DNA from 2 places in the Paenalcaligenes sp. genome. Region 2 is predicted to be linked to the other one. Evidence: riboswitches for the same ligand, from Rfam matches in the RefSeq annotation. Region 2 holds a riboswitch; the other holds the start of a gene.

Region 1 (9,731 bases), on a different contig from region 2:
ACCCCAATAGCAAACAAACGAGGGAAAAAGGCAAATGTCATCAAACCCGCCACTACCCCACCCCCAATTGCGGCGGCTACCTCAAAGAACACACCAATAGCACCCGTCAAAGGAACGAGCTCAAAACGAACCATGGTAAAGAGTACGACCGCACTGATAACCGCTGTAGTAAAAGCGCGATTTGTTACCTTTTCCCAATAGAAGCTGACAATCACTGGGAAAACAATGGCCCCCCATAAAGCTCCTACAAAAACCAACATCACTAAAATGTCTAGGCGTAGGCTCGCAAAAATCACCCCCATCATGGTAGCGATGATCATGGTAAAGCGACCCCACCACAACATGCGCTGTGGGTTGGGTTTACCTTTAGCGATGTTTTTACCGTAGATGTCGGTCATCACAATCGCCGACAAAGCACACAGGTCTGCATCTGCCGTAGAAGACAACGACCCCACCACCAATAAGAAAAACAGCGCAATACCAATCGGTGGCAAGTACATAGAAGCCATTTGCGGAATGATATTGTTCATATCGCCATTAGCAGGCTGAATCCCAGCAAATAAGGCTAGCAAACCAAGCATCCCCAGCCCAATGACCACAGCACCATAACCAATGGTAGCGGTTAAGAAGGTAGGACGAATCAGATCTTCGCGCACAGCAAACAGGCGTTGAGCAATCGTTTGGTTACCGATGGCATAAGCAAGTACCGCGACAAAATATGGCGCCCCCTGCTCTAAAATGGCCTTGGTGGAGAAGAAATTCGCCTGCTCCTCATCCAGTCGCCACATGTTTTCCGCAAGAAAATCAGGACCACCGGCATTAAAGAATATCAGCGGGATAATAATCACAGCCGCCAAAATCATGGCAACTAACTGCGCAAAGTCTGTCAGCACAGACGCTCTAAACCCTGACCACAAGGTGTAAGACAACACCCCTAAACCAGCAATCAACACCCCTTGAATAAAGCTCAACGGGCTCAATACGGAAACTAAAGCACCCGCAGCCGTAAAGTTCACCATCAAACTAATACAGCTACCTACCAAGTTAGATCCCGCCATAATCAGCTGACTCGAGCGGCCATGACGAGCATGAATGACCTCGGCTAAGGTATGCGCCTCAGGAGCAAGTTTACGAAAACGACGCCCAAAGGGGTAGATGAATAAAATCATCAACGCCCCCCAAAACCCGTAATGAATCGGACCCGATAAACCGTACTTAAAACCAGATGTTGCACTGGCATAAAAAGAAGCCGCCCAAATCCACGTAGCAATCATACTCGCGGCCGACAAACCAAAGCCTACCGCGCTATTCGATACCATATAGCCATCTACGTTCTCATTTTTACGGCTAATCATGAGCGACATTAAAAATGTCAGCAGATAAAATCCAACCAGCAGCAGTAAGGCTGTGGAGGATTTGAGTTGAAAAAACTCTGTCTCTTGCATGTTTTTATCAATCCTCTGTGTGTGTACAGGGTTCTTATTGGATTCATTTTGAACCTGACACCGTGCCGTTTGCGCATCGATACGATGGGCGGCACTCACCCCATTGCCTACACGAAAGCTTAGTTAAAGACGCAATCAGCCCGCCCCCTATTAAGGGGACTAGCTATACATAACAAACAACTAGGTTCGTGTAGGCGCCATAGAGCATGGTGGATGTAGAACCACCCACCCTACACACAATCGAGGTGAATAAGAAATGGAACCAATCCATTTATTATGCACCTGCTCTATATCACTTGTTGGCTAAAAATTAGCCAACCAGCGCTTAGGCATTGTAACGACCTTCGCGCTGCACGTCTAGTTTTTACAAAAAACAAAAAAAATTTTTTAAATTTTTCAACAACTTATACACGAGTAACAGCTGCTAATAAAGGTAATACCCCTTTAGTTTTTACCAGGTCAATATGCTCCTGTTCGCGCACATAAATCATGCCCGCAAACGATAAAGCATTCAGAGGGATATCATGTATCTGTTCATAAACGCGTGGCACAATCAATAACCAGCCATCCTGCACCAAGATATTCATTGGTGGCATCAACCCCTGATCATCACACTGTAAACCCAGCTTTTGACAACCTAGTTGGTAGGCCTGATATAAGTTACGAGCATATTCATGTGCATCCTCGCTTAGCCCAACATAAATAAAAGCATGACGAAACCCCCAGCAGGGATGGGACTGAATAACCAGATCCTGATCGGCATCCAACACCTGTACAAAAGGCAATAAACTGGCATTATCTACAGCTGGAGGAATCCACTGCACGTGCAAATGACGCTGGCTCGCTCCTGCCTCCTCGCCCCCATTATAAAAACCTAAGCCTTGTAGCTCTGTTAAAAGCCATGCCCAAGCTAAAAAATCCTCGTATTGTAATACGCTACGCTGCTCCGCAAACTCAATACGCGGTAAAACTAAATGATGCGCACAAACCGGAAATTTATTTAGCACAGCATGATGATAATCACCCAATTTTCCTACGGTGAGCTGCGGATCTGGGGGCAAAAAAGGATTAAAATTAGGATCTCTAGGCCCCCCGGGAAATCCTGCTGGTTTGCTTTTGTCTTTAACCGATAATGCTGGAACCCAGCAAACATGAAACAACATATCTTTGGCGGGAACCTGATGTGCTTGAAACTCAATAGGCTGTAAATCCCCAGATGCCAAAGCGTGTTGCATGCGTTGGTCAATGGCGTGTAAAGACAACATGCAAAGATCCTCCATTTTCATGAATAGCCCCAAGTCGATGACAGGACTATTCGCTGTGATTCAGTTCGTGGTACGGTTGCATTATTCTTTTTATCCCATAGGTTTGATTATGCGGCACTCTTATTCTTTATACACATGGCTTAAACCCTTAGGTTATCTATTCAGTGTAACGCTTTTATCCAGTACCGTTGCACTTGCCCAAGAAACCCCTTTACTCGAGGCTTTTCCAGCTGCTCCCGACGGTTATAGTCGTCACGTTATTCATCTACCTATAGGTAATTACGAAAATAACCTGAAAATCGAACTTTTGCCGGGAAAAGTTCAAGAGGCGGACTGTAATACCTCGCACTTCACCGGTGTGTTCAAAGAAAAAATCCTAGAAGGTTGGGGCTATAATTACTATGAGCTCAGTGAGCTTGATGGTCCCGTACAAACTCGCATGGCCTGTCCAGATGACAAAAAGGCCCTACAGTTTATCCCTGTTCATAGCAATGGCTCTCTTTTGCAATACAACAGCAGTTTACCCGTCGTGGTGTACTTACCCGAAGGGCTGGAACTACGTTGGCGCACCTGGGTAGCCACCCCTTACAACACTGCCCCCATCGAATAAATGCCCATTATTCTTGCTTTTGCCTCTCTTTTTGTATTTCAGCTACTAGGTGAAATCTTAGTACAAAGCTTACGTATTCCCCTACCTGGTCCATTGATGGGCATGCTGCTTTTATTTGCTGCCCTTGTTATACGTAAGCAAGTGCCAGCAGCATTACAAACCACCGCTAACACCTTGATCCAGCACTTAATGTTGTTATTTATTCCTGCCGTCTCTGGTGTAATGCTGTATTTTCATCGCATCCAAGATGAATGGGTCGCTTTTGTCGTAGCAGGTATTTTGGCAACGGTCATCACACTCGTGGTCACCGCCTACTGCTTAACCTGGTTACTTAAAAGGCGCAGTTAACCCATGATCCGTGAAGACTTTTTTAGAATTTGGGTATTTTTAGCCGATACCCCCTTGTTATGGCTGACCTTAACGCTTTGCGTGTATTTAGCCTCACTTTACTTATATAGACGCTGCCACTCAAGTCCCTTTGTTTTGCCAGTGCTCACCTCGGTCTGTGCAATTGTAGGGATTTTATTGCTTACAGACACCCCCTACGAAACCTATTTTGAGGGGGCACAGTTTATTCATTTTTTAATTGGGCCAGCTACCGTAGCGCTCGCCATCCCCCTCTACAACCAGCTCCCTAAGCTTAAGCTACTCTGGCGTCCGCTGAGCATCACCTTAGTCGTTGGAGCGCTTACCGGTTTAGTCAGTAGTGCCATACTTACTCTTGCTCTAGGGGCTAGCCCTGAAATGGTAATTTCTTTAATGCCTAAATCCGCGACCATGCCAATCGCGATGGCCATTTCCGATCATTTTGGCGGGCAACCCTCTTTAACTGCGGTATCTGTGGCTTTTACCGGTATTATTGGCAGTATTTTAGCCACCCCAGTTTTTTATTTACTCAAGCTCAACAACCCTATTGTGCGGGGGGTAGCCACAGGAGTTTCCGCTCATGCGATTGGTACCGCTCGTGTCATCCAGATCAATGAAACCATGGGGGCCTTTGCTGCATTGGCCATGAGCGTAACAGGTATTCTCACCGCACTATTGATGCCATTGGTGCTGGGGCTGCTACAGGGTTTAAACTGGTTGTGATTATTTCCAGTCGTCACGATAAACAAACTGCGGCATCTGCCAGTTAAAACGCAAAGCCAGAAAACGGAATAACAAGCCCACCCCCATCGGCACCAACATGCTAGCTAACTCATTTAACTCAAAATGAATCGCTAGCATGTACAAACCACCTGTTACCATGGATACACTGGCGTACATCTCTTTGCGAAATAACAGCGGAATATCATTACACAAAATATCGCGTAATACCCCGCCTGCGCACCCTGTAATCATGCCACTTAATAAAATAATCGTGACGGGCAGCTCCATCTCAATCGCAATCTGACAACCAATCACCGTAAACGTCACTAAGCCTAATGCATCCAACGCCAAAAACAGCTTATGTAAATGACGCATCATACGAGCCGTCAGAGCTGTAAAGATGGCAGCCCCTGCAGTCATCCACAAATACTCGGGGTGTTTTACCCATGTTAGCGGGTAGTGCCCCAGCAACACATCACGTACCGAGCCGCCGCCTAAAGCGGTAATGCAAGCAATCACACAAACACCTACCCAATCCATATCACGCCGACCGGCGGCTAAAGCAGCCGTCATGGCTTCTGCTGTAATTGCGATTAAGTAAAAAGTGAGCAGCAACATATCAATGCGAGTTTGCGTCCAAAGCTAAGATAATATGACGTTTACGCCATAGCAGCCATAAACCGGGTAAAGCCAATAAAACGGTAATAATAAAAAAAGTAGACCAACCTAAATGCTCAACAAATAGCGGGGTTAACGGACCGGCTAAATAAGTACGCCCTACTGCCGATAACGCCGATAATAACGCAAACTGCGTAGCCGAAAACTGCTGATGACATAAAGCCATCAATAAGGCCACAAAAGCCGCGGTCCCCATACCCCCGCACAAATTTTCAATGGCAACTACCGCCCCCATAAACCAAAGATTGGGCTCGGAAACCGATAACCACCAATAACCAAAATTAGACACGGCTTGCAATAAGCCAAAAAGCATCAAGGATCGATACAAGCCCAATTTAGCCATCAGGCCACCGCCAACCAATGCTCCAATAATCGTGGCCGCCAGCCCAAAAATTTTATTGACTGTTCCCACTTCCGTCGCTGAAAATCCCGCACCACGGATTAAAAAAGTGGTCGATAATGCACCAGCAAAGGCATCACCTAGCTTATACAACACAATCAACACGAGAATACTAATAGCTTCGGGACGTTTAAAAAAGGCTAATAAAGGTGCCACCACGGCTTCCCGTAATGAATGGGGTGCAGACACGACACGCTCAGGCTCTGGGGCTAAAAAAGTGGCAATAGCACACGCCAGCATTAAAGCGCCCATCAGCATATACATGCCATTCCACCCTAGCCATTGATCAGCAATCACTAAAGCAAAGCCGCTAGAAACAATCATCGCTAAGCGATAACCTAACACTTTTACCGCCGCACCCGCCGCCCGCTCCTGCGCGCGTAGCACATCTGTACTATAGGCATCAAAAGCAATATCTTGGGTCGCCGACATAAAAGCCACAAATACCGCTAATAAAGCGATGACGCCGAGTTGGTGACTGGGATTAAATAATCCCATCGCCGCGATAGATACACCTAACAACAGTTGGCTTAGCGCCATCCACCCCCGACGGCGCCCTAAAAAGGGCACCGTATACCGATCAATAAACGGCGCCCAAAGAAATTTAAGCGTATACGCTGAACCAACTAGCGTTAAAAAACCAATATCACGCAATGAAACCTGCTCTACTGTAGCCCACGCTTGTAAAGTGCCACTGGTTAAGGCCAGGGGCAGCCCACTGGCAAAACCTAAAACAAATAAGGCCGCAACACGCGGGTTTAGGTAGACATTAGACACGATGCATGATCACTACAAAGAGGAGGCAAAAGGTGACTCGAAACGATATACGGCTAGGGTACCACGCAGCCCAGGTAAAAAGCGGAGTTCTTTTTTACCATTAAAAACCACTCTGTCCGTGATAATTAAACCTAAGGATTTGGCCAAATCCTGAAAGTCTTTTAGGGTACATAAGTGGATATTGGGCGTGTCATACCACTCATAAGGCATTTCTTTGGAGACAGGCATACGCCCAGCTAAAATCGATAAGCCATGCGTCCAATAACCAAAGTTGGGAAAAGACACAATGCCATAACGCGCCACGCGCGCCATTTCTCGCAAAATATGCTCGGTGTTTAACATGGACTGCAGTGTTTTAGACAGAACCACCGTATCAAAGTGCTGATCCTCAAATAAGGCCAGACCCTCTTCTAGATCCTGTTGGATCACAGGTACCCCCCGACGCACACTGGCTACCACCGCTTGGGGATCGCGCTCTATACCGGTGCCTTGTACATTTTTAGTACGCTGCAGATACGCTAATAATTTACCGTCAGCACAACCTAAATCCAATACATGGGTCGATGGCTCAATCCAACTTGCAATACGTGCTAAATCTGGGCGTTGCGCTAAGCTCACTGGCTGTACGGATTGCTGATGACTCATGCCAGAACTCCTGTAGTGCGTTGCCGCGGCCCTAGGCCCAATTGCTCGGCAATTTGATCATAATAGCCCTGCACCACACCGTGATAACGACGATCATCTAATAAAAAAGCATCGTGCCCATGGGGGGCATCGATCTCCGCATAAGTGACCGTTCTTTTGTTTTTAAGCAACGCTTGCACAATTTCACGTGAGCGCTCTGGTGTAAACCGCCAATCTGTCGTGAAAGAAACTAATAAAAACTTGGCTTTAACGGCCTCTAAGCTACGTGCCAAATCCCCGTTATGGGCGCGTGCCGGATCAAAATAATCCAAAGCACGCGTAATCAACAAATAAGTATTCGCATCAAAATACTTAGAGAATTTTTCGCCTTGATAACGCAAGTAGGACTCGACCTCAAACTCTACGCCATAATCATAGCGGTACTGTCCATCTTCTTTAGGATCGCGCTGAGCACGACCAAATTTTTCTGCCATGACCTCGTCTGACTGATAGGTAATATGCCCAACCATACGCGCCACAGATAAACCACGCTTAGGCACAGTATTACGACTGTAATAGTCTCCATCATAAAACTCAGGATCCGTAATGATGGCACGACGGGCTACCTCGTTAAAGGCGATATTCTGTGCAGTAAGACGAGGAGTGCTGGCAATCACAATGCAATTTTCTAAGCGATCTGGGCAAGTGATCGCCCAGCTTAACGCCTGCATACCACCTAAAGACCCACCCATGACAGCAGCAAATTTTTTGATGCCTAAGTAATCCGCCAAGCGCGCTTGGGCATGCACCCAATCCTCAACGGTTAATAACGGAAAATCTGCGCCCCAAGGTTTACCAGTTTCTGGGTTGATTGAGGCTGGGCCTGTAGAACCAAAACAAGACCCAATATTATTAACACCGATCACAAAAAAGCGATCGGTATCAACGGCCTTACCTGGGCCAACCATGTTGTCCCACCAACCGATATTTTTAGGGTCATTTGGATCAATGCCCGCTACATGGTGTGAGGCATTTAAAGCATGACAAATCAGGACGGCATTATTACGATCGTCATTAAGTTGACCGTAGGTTTCAATGGCCAGCTCATACTGGGGTAAAACCTGACCACTAGACAAATGCAATGGCTCATCAAAAGCAATAATCTCGGGTTGAACCACACCGACCGAGCCATCAGGAATAATAATAGAAGCTGTATTGGAGACCATAGACGGACCTCTTTAGCTGGATTTATGGAGCGCCCGCAAGCGGATCAAGCAAATCGGCGCCAACAAAAAGACAAGCAAATAGTTTAGCACCTTCGAAAATAAAAATCCCGTCATGCCCCTAAAGCAAGAGTTTGAGCTAAATAAAACCCCTTAGGGTTAATACCTACCTCTCAGATCTTGAGTATTTTTAAAAAGACTTAAACAATGGCATCGAAGTCATAATTTGTCATTTTCATGATGCTGAGGTTAATGTATGAACGAAGAACTAAGCTTGAGAGAAATCGCTTGCTTACAACTCATCGCTCTAGGAAAAACCAATGTTGAGGCAGGCAAAGCTCTGGGACTTACGCATCACACTGTGCAGTACCACTTGCATAATGCTTATCATAAACTCAATGTTTCTAACCGCGCTGCAGCCATTAGCAAAGCCTATCACCTGTCCTTAATCAAGCTGCCCATCGACCCCCCTGTCACAAAAAGCAGCTAAAAACCGACGTCCCCCTAGCCTCCCTACGTGTGTCTTTCCCTTTATTTGGATTGCGCATTACAATCGACCACATCATAAGTCGGATAATAAGTGAACGTAGGTAATGACATTGAGCCAGAATCCAATAAAAGCCCTTGCTTCAAATTTAACCCTCCTAAGCGACATTCGTCGGGGAGTTGAAAAAGAAGGGCTCCGGGTAGATCACTCTGCTTTTCTTGCCTCTACCCCTCACCCTGTTGCCTTGGGCTCAACCTTGTGCAACAGCCGTATCACCACGGACTATGCTGAAGCCCTCTTGGAGCTAATTACCGCTCCCTATGCCTCTGTTGAGGAGTTACGTACAGAGCTACAACATGTGCACCAATTTGTCGTACGCCACTTGGGTGATGAAGTCATCTGGAATCAATCGATGCCTGCTCACTTACCCGACGAGGCCGATATTCAAATCGGTTGGTATGGCACTTCCAACACCGGTATGTTCAAGCACGTCTATCGACGCGGCTTAGCAGAGCGCTATGGTAAGCGCATGCAATGTATTGCTGGCGTGCACTATAACTACTCGCTGCCCGACCGTATTTGGCCTTTATTACAAATTGACGGGCGCACCTTCCAAGAGCAACGTTCCAATGGCTATTTAGCTTTGATCCGCAATTTCACGCGTTATTCTTGGCTACTTATGTATTTGTTCGGCGCCTCGCCAGCCGTATCCAAGGATTTTCTGGGTGAGCACCAGCTCCCATTAGAAAAAATTGCACCTGATACCTATTGTCTGCCTTGGGCGACTAGCTTGCGCATGAGTGATCTTGGCTATCAAAACAAAGAAGCGCAAGCTGAACTCCAGCTCTGTTACAACGATCTGGATACATTTTTACTACGCATGCGTCGTGCCGCCACCACAAGCTGGCCGGCATATGCGGATATTGGTACGCACCGTAATGGCGAATGGATCCAGCTCAACACCAATATTCTTCAAATCGAAAACGAATACTATTCCAATATTCGCCCTAAACGCACGCCTAAATCTAATGAGCGCCCTTCTAGCGCTTTAGCTAACCGTGGCGTGGAATACATTGAAGTGCGCTGCTTAGATATTGACCCCTTTGACCCCATTGGTCTATCAGCAGAAACCG
Region 2 (9,731 bases):
TGGCCTACAGCAAGGCGTAAGGAGAAAGCGCATGGAAAAGCTCATTGAATGGATACATGCAATTAATGCGATTGCATGGGGATCACCCATGCTGATGTTATTGGCGGGAACAGGTTTGTTTCTTACTGTTGGCTTAGGTTTTATGCCGCAGCGTAAACTGGGCTATGGGTTCAGAATGCTCTGGCAAGGGCGACGTAGCACAGAGCAGGGGGATATCAGCCCTTTTAATGCGTTGATGACCGCCTTGTCTGCCACGATTGGTACTGGGAATATTGCAGGGGTTGCGACAGCCATTTATTACGGGGGACCAGGCGCGATTTTTTGGATGTGGCTTATCGCACTCATTGGTATGGCGACAAAATTCAGTGAGGCCGCTTTAGCCGTGCATTTTCGTGAAGTTGATAAAAATGGGCATTATGTGGGTGGCCCAATGTATTACATTCGTAACGGCCTTGGGAAAAACTGGAAATGGTTAGGGGTGATTTTTGCTGTTTTTGGAATGTTGGCCGGTTTTGGTATAGGTAACAGTATTCAAGCAAACTCAGTAGCGGATGTGATGCAGTCTACGTTTAGCGTTCCACCTTTGTTTAGTGGTTTTATCATTGCTGGGCTGGTTGGGTTGGTGCTGCTAGGGGGTATTAAGCGCATTGGCGAGGTGGCCGGTAAGCTCGTTCCGGTGATGGCGCTATTTTATGTAGGTGGCGGTTTATTAGTATTGGTATTGCATATTGATCGCATCCCCGAAGCGGTGGGGCTAATTCTTTATCATGCTTTTAACCCTACAGCAGCCAGCGGTGGTTTTATGGGTGCCACGGTGTGGGCAGCCATCCGTTTTGGTGTGGCTCGCGGGATTTTTTCCAATGAGGCTGGGCTGGGAAGTGCACCCATTGCGCATGCTACCGCGCAAACGGATAGTCCTATTCGTCAAGGCACGGTCGCCATGTTGGGGACGTTTTTAGACACAATCGTTGTTTGTACTATTACCGCTTTAGTGATTGTGGTGACAGGCGCATGGCAAAGCGGGGAAAATGGAGCCACTTTGTCCGCCTATGCGTTTTCTCAGGGGCTAGGAGAAATTGGGCGTTACATTGTGAGTATCGGTGTTGCTCTTTTTGCTTTTACTACTATTATCGGGTGGAGTTTTTATAGTGAGAAATGCGCACAGTTTTTGTTTGGGGAGAAATCCAATCTACCTTTTCGCTTGATTTGGGTGGTGGTCATTCCTATTGGGACATGGCCTGGTATGGACTTAGCCAGTTTATGGCTAGTGGCAGATACGTTAAATGCGTTAATGGCGGTGCCGAATCTTATCGCATTGTTATTGCTTAGTCCGGTTGTATTTAAACTGACCAAAGCGTATTTTTCTCAGCATCACTAAAACCTAGTAAAAAGCTCGGTAATATGCCGAGCTTTTTACTTAAGAAACGTATTCGGTATTAGCGGTAGCGATTAATAATACGCTGTTTGCAAAGCTCTGCCACCATAGGCTGAATTTTTTCTAATAAGCTCAAGCATGTGTTTTGACCAATGCTACGCCATGCGCCCGAGGGACGTGGGCCAAATAAAGAGGGGGCGTCTGGTTGAAACGCGCCGATAAATTGGTTGCTATCCACATGGGTAATGTGCATATAGCTGGATCCAGGAACTACGCTCCCCGTAAACGTTTGGCCATCGATTTCGAACTGATAAGACATGGTATTTCCTTTTTAGCTCTTTAGCACCATGCAGGGTGAGCAAGTCGGTATAAAAAACCCATAAAAAAAGCCCGCAACAGCGGGCAGCGATATCCCATTGGTTGCGTAATGCCGCATTATTTGTCCACCTTGTGTGGGTCACAGGTTGGCATGGGGGGTAACCCCAACTCGTAATGCATAAAAACACTATAACGGTAAATAAAACCGGTTGTCAAGCGTAGGTGTCATCATACTGCTGGCTATGTTGTAAATAATAATTGTTTTTATTATTGTTTTTTTTAATCTGGAATTAAAGTTGTTTGATAATTTAATTCATGATGTATTCATGAGAGATGAGGTATCTTTGTAAAATAATAAATAGTTATTTTAAGGCTGGTTAAATGAAAAAGATTCTCATCGCTTTTATCGCTTTGTTTAGTGCTTTATGGGCTTTGGACGCTTTTATGCATCCTATTGCCGGTGGTGATTTATTATGGCAGTGGCGAAATTATCTCTTGTATTACACCGGTGTTGTGTCATTTGCCTTAATGGGATTCGTAATGCTTTTGGCGACACGTCCTGTATGGGCGGAGCGTTGGGTAGGGGGCATGGATCAGGTTTATCAGCTGCATAAATGGGCAGGGATTTGGGCTGTTTTATTTGCGGTGAGTCATTGGTTAATTAAATTATCAAAGCCTCTGATTGTTGCTTTGATTGGTAATGCTAACCGAGCTACTAAAACTCCATTGCTTTCTTTTTTTTCTGACTATAAATCGTTAGCTAAGTCTCTTGGGGAATGGGCAATATATGCTGCTATTATTATGCTGGTATTGACGCTTTGGCGCTCTTTCCCCTATAAGTTTTGGCGACATTTGCATCGTATTATGCCGGTGTTGTTTTTAATGGTGGGCTTTCACGCGTTGGTTTTAATGCCGTTGTCATATTGGACACAACCCATAGGCTTTGGGCTAGTGACGATGTTGGGGTTGGGGCTATATGGTGCATGGCAGGCTCTAACCCAGCGAATAGGGATGAAACATCGTTATTTGGCGCAGGTTGTTCAGTGCGAGCTGGGCCAAGATCAGGTCTTATTTTTGCGTGCGCAAGTTGATGCGCGTTGGCCTAATCACCAGCCAGGGCAGTTTGCTTTTATTTGTTTTGATCGCCAAGAAGGGGCGCATCCTTTCACGATCGCAAGTGCTCCACATGCCGATGGTCATATTGATTTTCGTATTAAGGCGTTGGGCGACTATACGCAGAAAATGGCAGCAAAGATGCGTCCTCATATGTTTTTTGAGATAGAGGGGCCGTATGGTCAGTTTGCATTAGATCGTATTAACCTTCAGCGCGAGCAAATTTGGATTGCCGGCGGCATTGGTATCACCCCATTTATTGCTTGGCTAGAAGCTTTGATCATGCAGCCTCAAGCGGTGACTGCTCAGTTGCACTATTGTATTGATAGAGCCGAGGACAGCGCAGCCTGCCATTATTTGCAGCAATTAGCGGCGCAGTTACCTACTATTCACTTATCAATCCATGAGAGTGCTAAAGGGCAGCGCTTAACGCCCGAACTACTGATGTCAACCATGTCTACCACACAAAACTATGAGCTTTGGTTTTGCGGCCCCACAGGCTTGTTGCACGCGCTTGAAGCAACACTAAAACAAAACTTTGATCGTGAGCAGCTCACTATTCATAGCGAAGCGTTCCAAATGCGATAATGAGAGTTCGTTAGTTGTCAATTGATATGCAGAGGAATTGTTACCGGACCATCATTAATAAGATGGACCTGCATATCCGCACCAAACTGTCCCGTTTCCACGATAGGGTGGATCGCCTTGGCTTGAGTAACAAACAAATCAAATAGTGCTTTGGCTTGGGCGGGTGGGGCGGCCTGGGTAAAGCTAGGTCGATTCCCACGACGGGTGTCTGCGGCTAGGGTAAACTGGCTTACCAGTAAAAGTCCCCCACCAGTTTGCCCAATATTCTGATTCATTTTTCCGTCTATATCACTAAAAATTCTTAAAGAGATAATTTTTTGCAACATTTTGTCAATTGTTGCGGGGGTGTCTGTGGGCTCAGCACAAGCAAAAACCAAAAGCCCTGCACCGATTTCCCCAGTAAGTCTTTCATTTATCATCACTTTTGCTTTTTTTACGCGTTGCACTAGACAAATCATCGTTATATACCTTGCTTTATATGGTGTTGTAGACATTAAGGGTACAATAAACATAATGTGACAGACTTCGTTACAGCGAACAAAACCTGTCTGTCTCGGAATGTATTATTGATTACCTTTGTTGGAGAGCGTCCATGAATAACATGAGTCGGCGCCAGTTTTTTAAGGTAACAGGGGGAACACTAGCCGGGTCAAGCTTGGCCATGCTAGGGGTAGCACCAACGCCTGCCGTAGCAGCGGCGCGTCAATACAAATTGACACGCATGGTCGAAACCCGCAGCACCTGTCCTTATTGTTCGGTAGCCTGTGGAATTTTACTGTATAGCCTAGGTGATGGCGCGATGAACGCCAAACCAAGTGTTGTGCACATCGAAGGGGACCATGATCACCCTGTTAACCGCGGGACACTCTGTCCTAAAGGTGCAGGTTTGGTTGATTTTATCCACAGTCCGAACCGTCTTAAATATCCCGAGTACCGCGCGCCCGGTTCCGATACGTGGCAGCGTATCTCTTGGGATGAGGCCCTAACCCGTATCGCTAAACTCATGAAAGAGGACCGCGATGCCAACTTTGTGGAAAAGACGGATGACGGCAAAACCGTAAACCGTTGGACAACCACAGGTATGCTTGCTGCCTCTGCCAGTAGTAACGAGGTGGGTTACATCACCCACAAAGTAGTTCGTACGCTGGGGATGTTGGCATTCGATAACCAAGCACGCGTTTGACACGGTCCGACGGTGGCAGGTCTTGCCCCGACGTTTGGCCGAGGTGCGATGACGAACCATTGGGTCGACATCAAAAACGCCGATGTGGTCTTAATTATGGGCGGTAACGCAGCAGAAGCTCACCCTTGCGGGTTTAAATGGGTTACTGAAGCCAAGGCTCATAACAATGCAAAACTGATTGTGGTTGATCCGCGCTTTACACGCTCTGCTTCTGTGGCGGACTTGTACGCGCCCATTCGTACCGGAACCGATATTGTGTTCTTGGGCGGTGTGATCAAATACTTATTAGATAACGACAAAATCCAACACGAGTACGTGCGTAATTACACGGACTTTAGCTTTGTGGTGCGCGAAGATTTTGACTTCGAGGACGGGATTTTCTCCGGCTATGACGAGGAAAATCGTACGTATAACAAAGACTCGTGGGATTATGAGCGTGACGAAGACGGTATGGTTGTGGTGGACCGCACTCTACAACACCCTCGTTGCGTTTATCAGCTATTGAAAAAACACTACGAGCGCTATACGCCAGAAATGGTGAATCGCGTCTGTGGTACGCCGATTGATAAATTTAATCAGGTCTGTGAGCTGCTCGCGTCTACGTCAACCCCTGATCGTGCCGGGACGATTTTGTATGCGCTTGGTTGGACACAGCACTCGATTGGCTCCCAAATCATTCGTACAGGCGCCATGATGCAGTTGTTACTAGGTAACATCGGTATCGCGGGTGGTGGTATGAACGCGTTGCGTGGTCACTCCAACATCCAAGGCCTAACCGACTTGGGTTTAATGTCAAACTTGCTGCCTGGCTACATGACGTTGCCAAACGAGGCCGAGCAAGACTTTGATGCCTATATTGCGGCGCGTGCGCCTAAACAGTTACGTCCTAACCAGCTTAGTTACTGGAGTAACTACAAAAAATTCCACGTCAGCTTGATGAAAGCCTGGTGGGGTGATCATGCACATGCTGACAATAACTTTGCTTTTGATTATTTGCCAAAGCTCGATAAGCTGTACGATATGCTACAGACCTATGAGCTCATGAACCAAGGCAAGGTCAATGGCTACATTTGTCAAGGCTTTAACCCATTAGCCGCAGCACCGAACAAAGCTAAGCTACTCAAAGGCTTCTCTAAACTAAAATACATGGTGATCATGGATCCATTAGTGACAGAGACCTCTGAATTCTGGCGAAATGTTGGTGAGTACAACGATGTAAAAACTGAAGACATTCAAACAGAAGTCTTCCGCTTGCCTACCTCTTGTTTTGCAGAGGAGGAAGGTGCATTGGTGAACTCAGGTCGATGGTTGCAATGGCACTGGAAAGCGGCAGAACCCCCAGGGGAAGCCAAAACCGACATTGAAATCATGGCGCTGCTTTATCAAAACATCCGTGCGCTTTACGAAAAAGAGGGCGGGGCATACCCAGATCCAATTCTGAATCTGTACTGGCCTTACTCTAACCCAAATCACCCAACCGCCGAAGAGCTAGCCAAAGAGCTAAACGGTCGTGCTTTGGTGGATTTACGTAATGCCAATGGTGATATTATCCGCAAAGCGGGTGAGCAGCTTTCTGGCTTTGGTGAGATGCGTGATGATGGCTCTACCTTAGGTGGTTGCTGGATTTATGCAGGTTCCTGGACTGAAGCCGGCAACATGATGGCACGTCGCGACAATAGCGATCCGACTGGCGTGGGTCAAACCCTGAACTGGGCTTGGGCATGGCCAGCTAACCGTCGTGTGCTTTATAACCGTGCTTCGTGTGACCTGGACGGTAAGCCGTTTGATCCAACGCGTTCATTGATCCATTGGGATGGTAAAAAATGGACAGGGGCGGATGTGCCTGACTTTAAGGCCGATGAAACCCCACGTGATGGAATGGGGCCATTTATTATGAACCCCGAAGGCGTGGCCCGTTTCTTTGCACGCAAAGGCATGGCCGAAGGTCCATTCCCCGTTCACTACGAACCCTTTGAGACTCCGCTTGGCTATAACCCATTGTTTAAAGACAATGATAAAGCCACAAGCAATCCTGCCGCACGCGTGTTTAAAGACGACTGGGCGCAGTTCGGAAAATCCGATCAGTTCCCTTATGTGGGTACCACATACCGTCTAACCGAGCATTTCCATTACTGGACTAAGCACGTGCAGCTCAACGCGATCATTCAGCCGCAGCAGTTTGTGGAGATTGGAGCAGAGCTAGCGGGAGAACTGGGCATCAAAGAAGGCGATATGGTAAAAGTTTCCTCCAATCGTGGCTATATCAAAGCCAAGGCGGTGGTCACTAAGCGTATTCGTGGTCTAGATATTGATGGCAAACGGGTACATCAGATTGGTATCCCCATTCACTGGGGCTTTGCTGGGATTACTAAACCCGGGTTCTTGGCGAATACACTGACTCCATTTGTTGGAGACGGTAACTCGCAAACCCCCGAGTTCAAATCCTTCTTAGTCAACGTGGAAAAGGTGTAAGGAGTCATCATGGCATTAGAAGCAATGGACATTAAACGTCGCTCGGCGACTACTACTCCTTCGCCTAGCGTTCGTAAACCTATCGCTGCCACCGAGGGCGTTGCTAAATTGATCGATACATCCAAATGTATCGGCTGTAAAGCATGTCAGGTGGCCTGTATGGAGTGGAACGACCTACGTGACGAAATCGGTCATAACGTTGGGGTGTATGACAACCCAGCAGACTTGACCGAAAACACGTGGACGTTGATGCGTTTTGCAGAGCACGAAAAAGACGATGGCGATCTAGAGTGGCTCATCCGTAAGGATGGCTGTATGCACTGTGAAGACCCAGGCTGTTTAAAAGCCTGTCCTTCACCGGGCGCTATTGTTCAGCATACCAATGGTATTGTGGACTTTAACCAAGCCAACTGTATTGGTTGTGGTTATTGTGTCACAGGCTGTCCTTTTAATATTCCTCGGATATCTAAAGAGGACAATAAAGCCTACAAATGTACGCTGTGTTCTGACCGTGTTGCTGTAGGGCAAGAGCCCGCTTGCGTAAAAACCTGTCCTACCGGTGCAATTGTGTTTGGTACCAAAGAGGAAATGAAACAACATGCTGCAGAGCGTGTCGTGGATTTGCAATCGCGTGGTTACCAAAATGCTGGTTTGTACGATCCACAAGGTGTGGGTGGAACGCACGTGATGTATGTATTGCATCACGCGGATCAACCCGAGCTTTACAGCAACTTACCTAAGGACCCGCAAATCAGTCCGATGGTGTCTTTCTGGAAAGGCCTAGCTAAGCCTTTTGGCGTGGCAACGATGGCATTAACCGCATTGGTTGGATTTATCCATTACATGCGCACTGGTCCAGTTGAAACCACCGAGGACGATGAGCGCGCAGCCAAGGAGGAAACCCATGTCTGATCCTAAAAAATACACGATTGTTCGCTACACTCCGAGCCAGCGCATCAATCATTGGATCATTGCTATTAGCTTTGTGCTGTTAGCGGTTTCCGGTTTGGCGCTGTTTCATCCCGCTTTTTTCTGGATGACGAATCTGTTAGGTGGTGGTCCGTGGACACGCATTTTGCATCCCTTTATTGGGGTGGTGATGTTTGTCAGTTTCTTTGCTTTTGCTATTCGTTTATGGCGTTTTAACAAAATAACGAAAAAAGACAGAGAATGGCTGGCAGCCATGCCTAAAGTATTAAAAAATCAATCGGAAGGTGTGCCGGATACGGATCGCTATAATGGCGGTCAAAAGGTACTGTTTTACGCTTTGATTATTTTAATGCTTGGCCTGATGGCTTCAGGTATCGTGATGTGGCGTGAGTACTTCTCGCACTTATTCAGTATTGATATGGTGCGTTTAGCTTCTTTGCTACATGCTTTCTTTGCCTTCTTGCTAATTTGTGCCATTATTGTGCACGTCTATGCAGGTATCTGGGTCAAAGGTTCTATGCGTGCAATGACGCGTGGTACTGTTAGCCCCGGATGGGCGTGGAAAAATCACCGCGATTGGTACCGTAAAATCGTACGTGGTTCTAACGCAAAATAAGCGTTTCTCTTAGTTTTACACCACGTTGGCTGCTGTCGTTCTCAGAGCGATAGCAGCCGTCTTTTTCTTAGGAGTTTCGATGCAACGCATCCTACCCCGTGGTGAGATCGAAAGTTTGGATCACACCCATATTCCTCGTATTTTTCAAGCTGAATCTCGTTTTGTTTTTCAGGAGCGTGCGAGCCGTTTACGTCAATTGGCAACAGATAGTCCAATTCAAGCCTATTTGTTGCTGATGGCGCATGTGGCTGATGCCCAGCATAATGCTTTGGCCAAGTACACCGCCTTACCTGGGGCAAGTGCTGAACAAGTAGATCGAGCTCAAACACACGGCATGCCCCCATTACAAGCCACGGGTTGGCAGCGCGATCCGCAGTGGCGCCAGATCCTGGCAGATATTGTGCAAGAGGTGCTTCAGCAGCCAGATGTATTAGCGGCAGCCCAAACCGTTTTAAAAGACTTGTTGCAAGCGATAGAGCAGGAGCCAGAGCAGCTGGAAGCCTTGGCAGATGCCATGCTTGCTCGCTTTGAGGAGGGCATTGATGCGGCTCGCGCTCCTTTTGTGATGGCGGCCTTGCAGGTGTATTGGACGCGCTTAGCGGTGGATTTTGATACCGCACAATTACCAGTGATTACCCCTTTTGGTGTCTGTCCATGTTGTGGGAGCTTGCCGGTATCTACCATTGTTCGCATTGGAGGCTCGCGAGAGGGCATGCGCTATGCGACTTGTTCCCTGTGTTCTACTGAATGGCATATCGTACGGGTGACTTGTACGCATTGTGAGGACACGGAGAAAATTGCGTATCATTCTATTGCCGATGCGTCGGAGGCGATCAAAGCCGAGTCATGCGGAAAATGTCATACCTACCGTAAAATCTTCTATCAGGAAAAAGATCAAATGGTTGAAGCTGTGGCAGATGACTTAGCGAGCTTGGAGCTAGACGTACTCATGGGCGATGAGGGTTTTTTCCGCGTCAATGATAATCCGTTGTTATGGCAGAGCGCAAAGGACTCATGATTGATTCCACTTCTTTGGATCCGACGGCGTTAGCACAGCCGGCAGATTTGCCGGCTGTGGATCGGCTTTTAAGTGAGCCCGCATTTGCATTGTGGGTGCAGCAACATGGTCGTCAGCT

Evidence for each region. A riboswitch is a leader RNA that binds a small molecule or an ion and turns the genes downstream of it on or off. The one in region 2 is predicted to bind S-adenosylmethionine.
Region 1: it holds a riboswitch for S-adenosylmethionine, as region 2 does, so the genes downstream of both, Q1V74_RS09780 (homoserine O-acetyltransferase) here and Q1V74_RS09195 (hypothetical protein) in region 2, are expected to answer to the same signal.

Annotation. Positions count from the first base shown of each region.
Region 1 covers NZ_JASLIX010000119.1:11,726-21,456, forward strand. Annotated here, with positions in the region: gene Q1V74_RS09740 (sodium:solute symporter family protein) at 1-1,445, opposite strand, end outside; gene Q1V74_RS09745 (DUF4922 domain-containing protein) at 1,850-2,710, opposite strand; gene Q1V74_RS09750 (ecotin family protein) at 2,730-3,320, shown strand; gene Q1V74_RS09755 (CidA/LrgA family protein) at 3,321-3,668, shown strand; gene Q1V74_RS09760 (LrgB family protein) at 3,672-4,409, shown strand; gene Q1V74_RS09765 (trimeric intracellular cation channel family protein) at 4,410-5,027, opposite strand; gene Q1V74_RS09770 (muropeptide transporter) at 5,029-6,264, opposite strand; gene metW (methionine biosynthesis protein MetW) at 6,277-6,909, opposite strand; gene Q1V74_RS09780 (homoserine O-acetyltransferase) at 6,906-8,114, opposite strand; SAM riboswitch at 8,106-8,184, opposite strand; gene Q1V74_RS09785 (helix-turn-helix transcriptional regulator) at 8,368-8,601, shown strand; gene gshA (glutamate--cysteine ligase) at 8,705-9,731, shown strand, end outside.
Region 2 covers NZ_JASLIX010000116.1:546-10,276, forward strand. Annotated here, with positions in the region: gene Q1V74_RS09190 (sodium:alanine symporter family protein) at 32-1,378, shown strand; gene Q1V74_RS09195 (hypothetical protein) at 1,437-1,694, opposite strand; SAM-I-IV-variant riboswitch at 1,782-1,876, opposite strand; gene Q1V74_RS09200 (ferric reductase-like transmembrane domain-containing protein) at 2,075-3,394, shown strand; gene dtd (D-aminoacyl-tRNA deacylase) at 3,412-3,852, opposite strand; gene fdnG (formate dehydrogenase-N subunit alpha) at 3,987-7,049, shown strand; gene fdxH (formate dehydrogenase subunit beta) at 7,059-7,961, shown strand; gene Q1V74_RS09220 (formate dehydrogenase subunit gamma) at 7,954-8,595, shown strand; gene fdhE (formate dehydrogenase accessory protein FdhE) at 8,675-9,613, shown strand; gene selA (L-seryl-tRNA(Sec) selenium transferase) at 9,610-9,731, shown strand, end outside.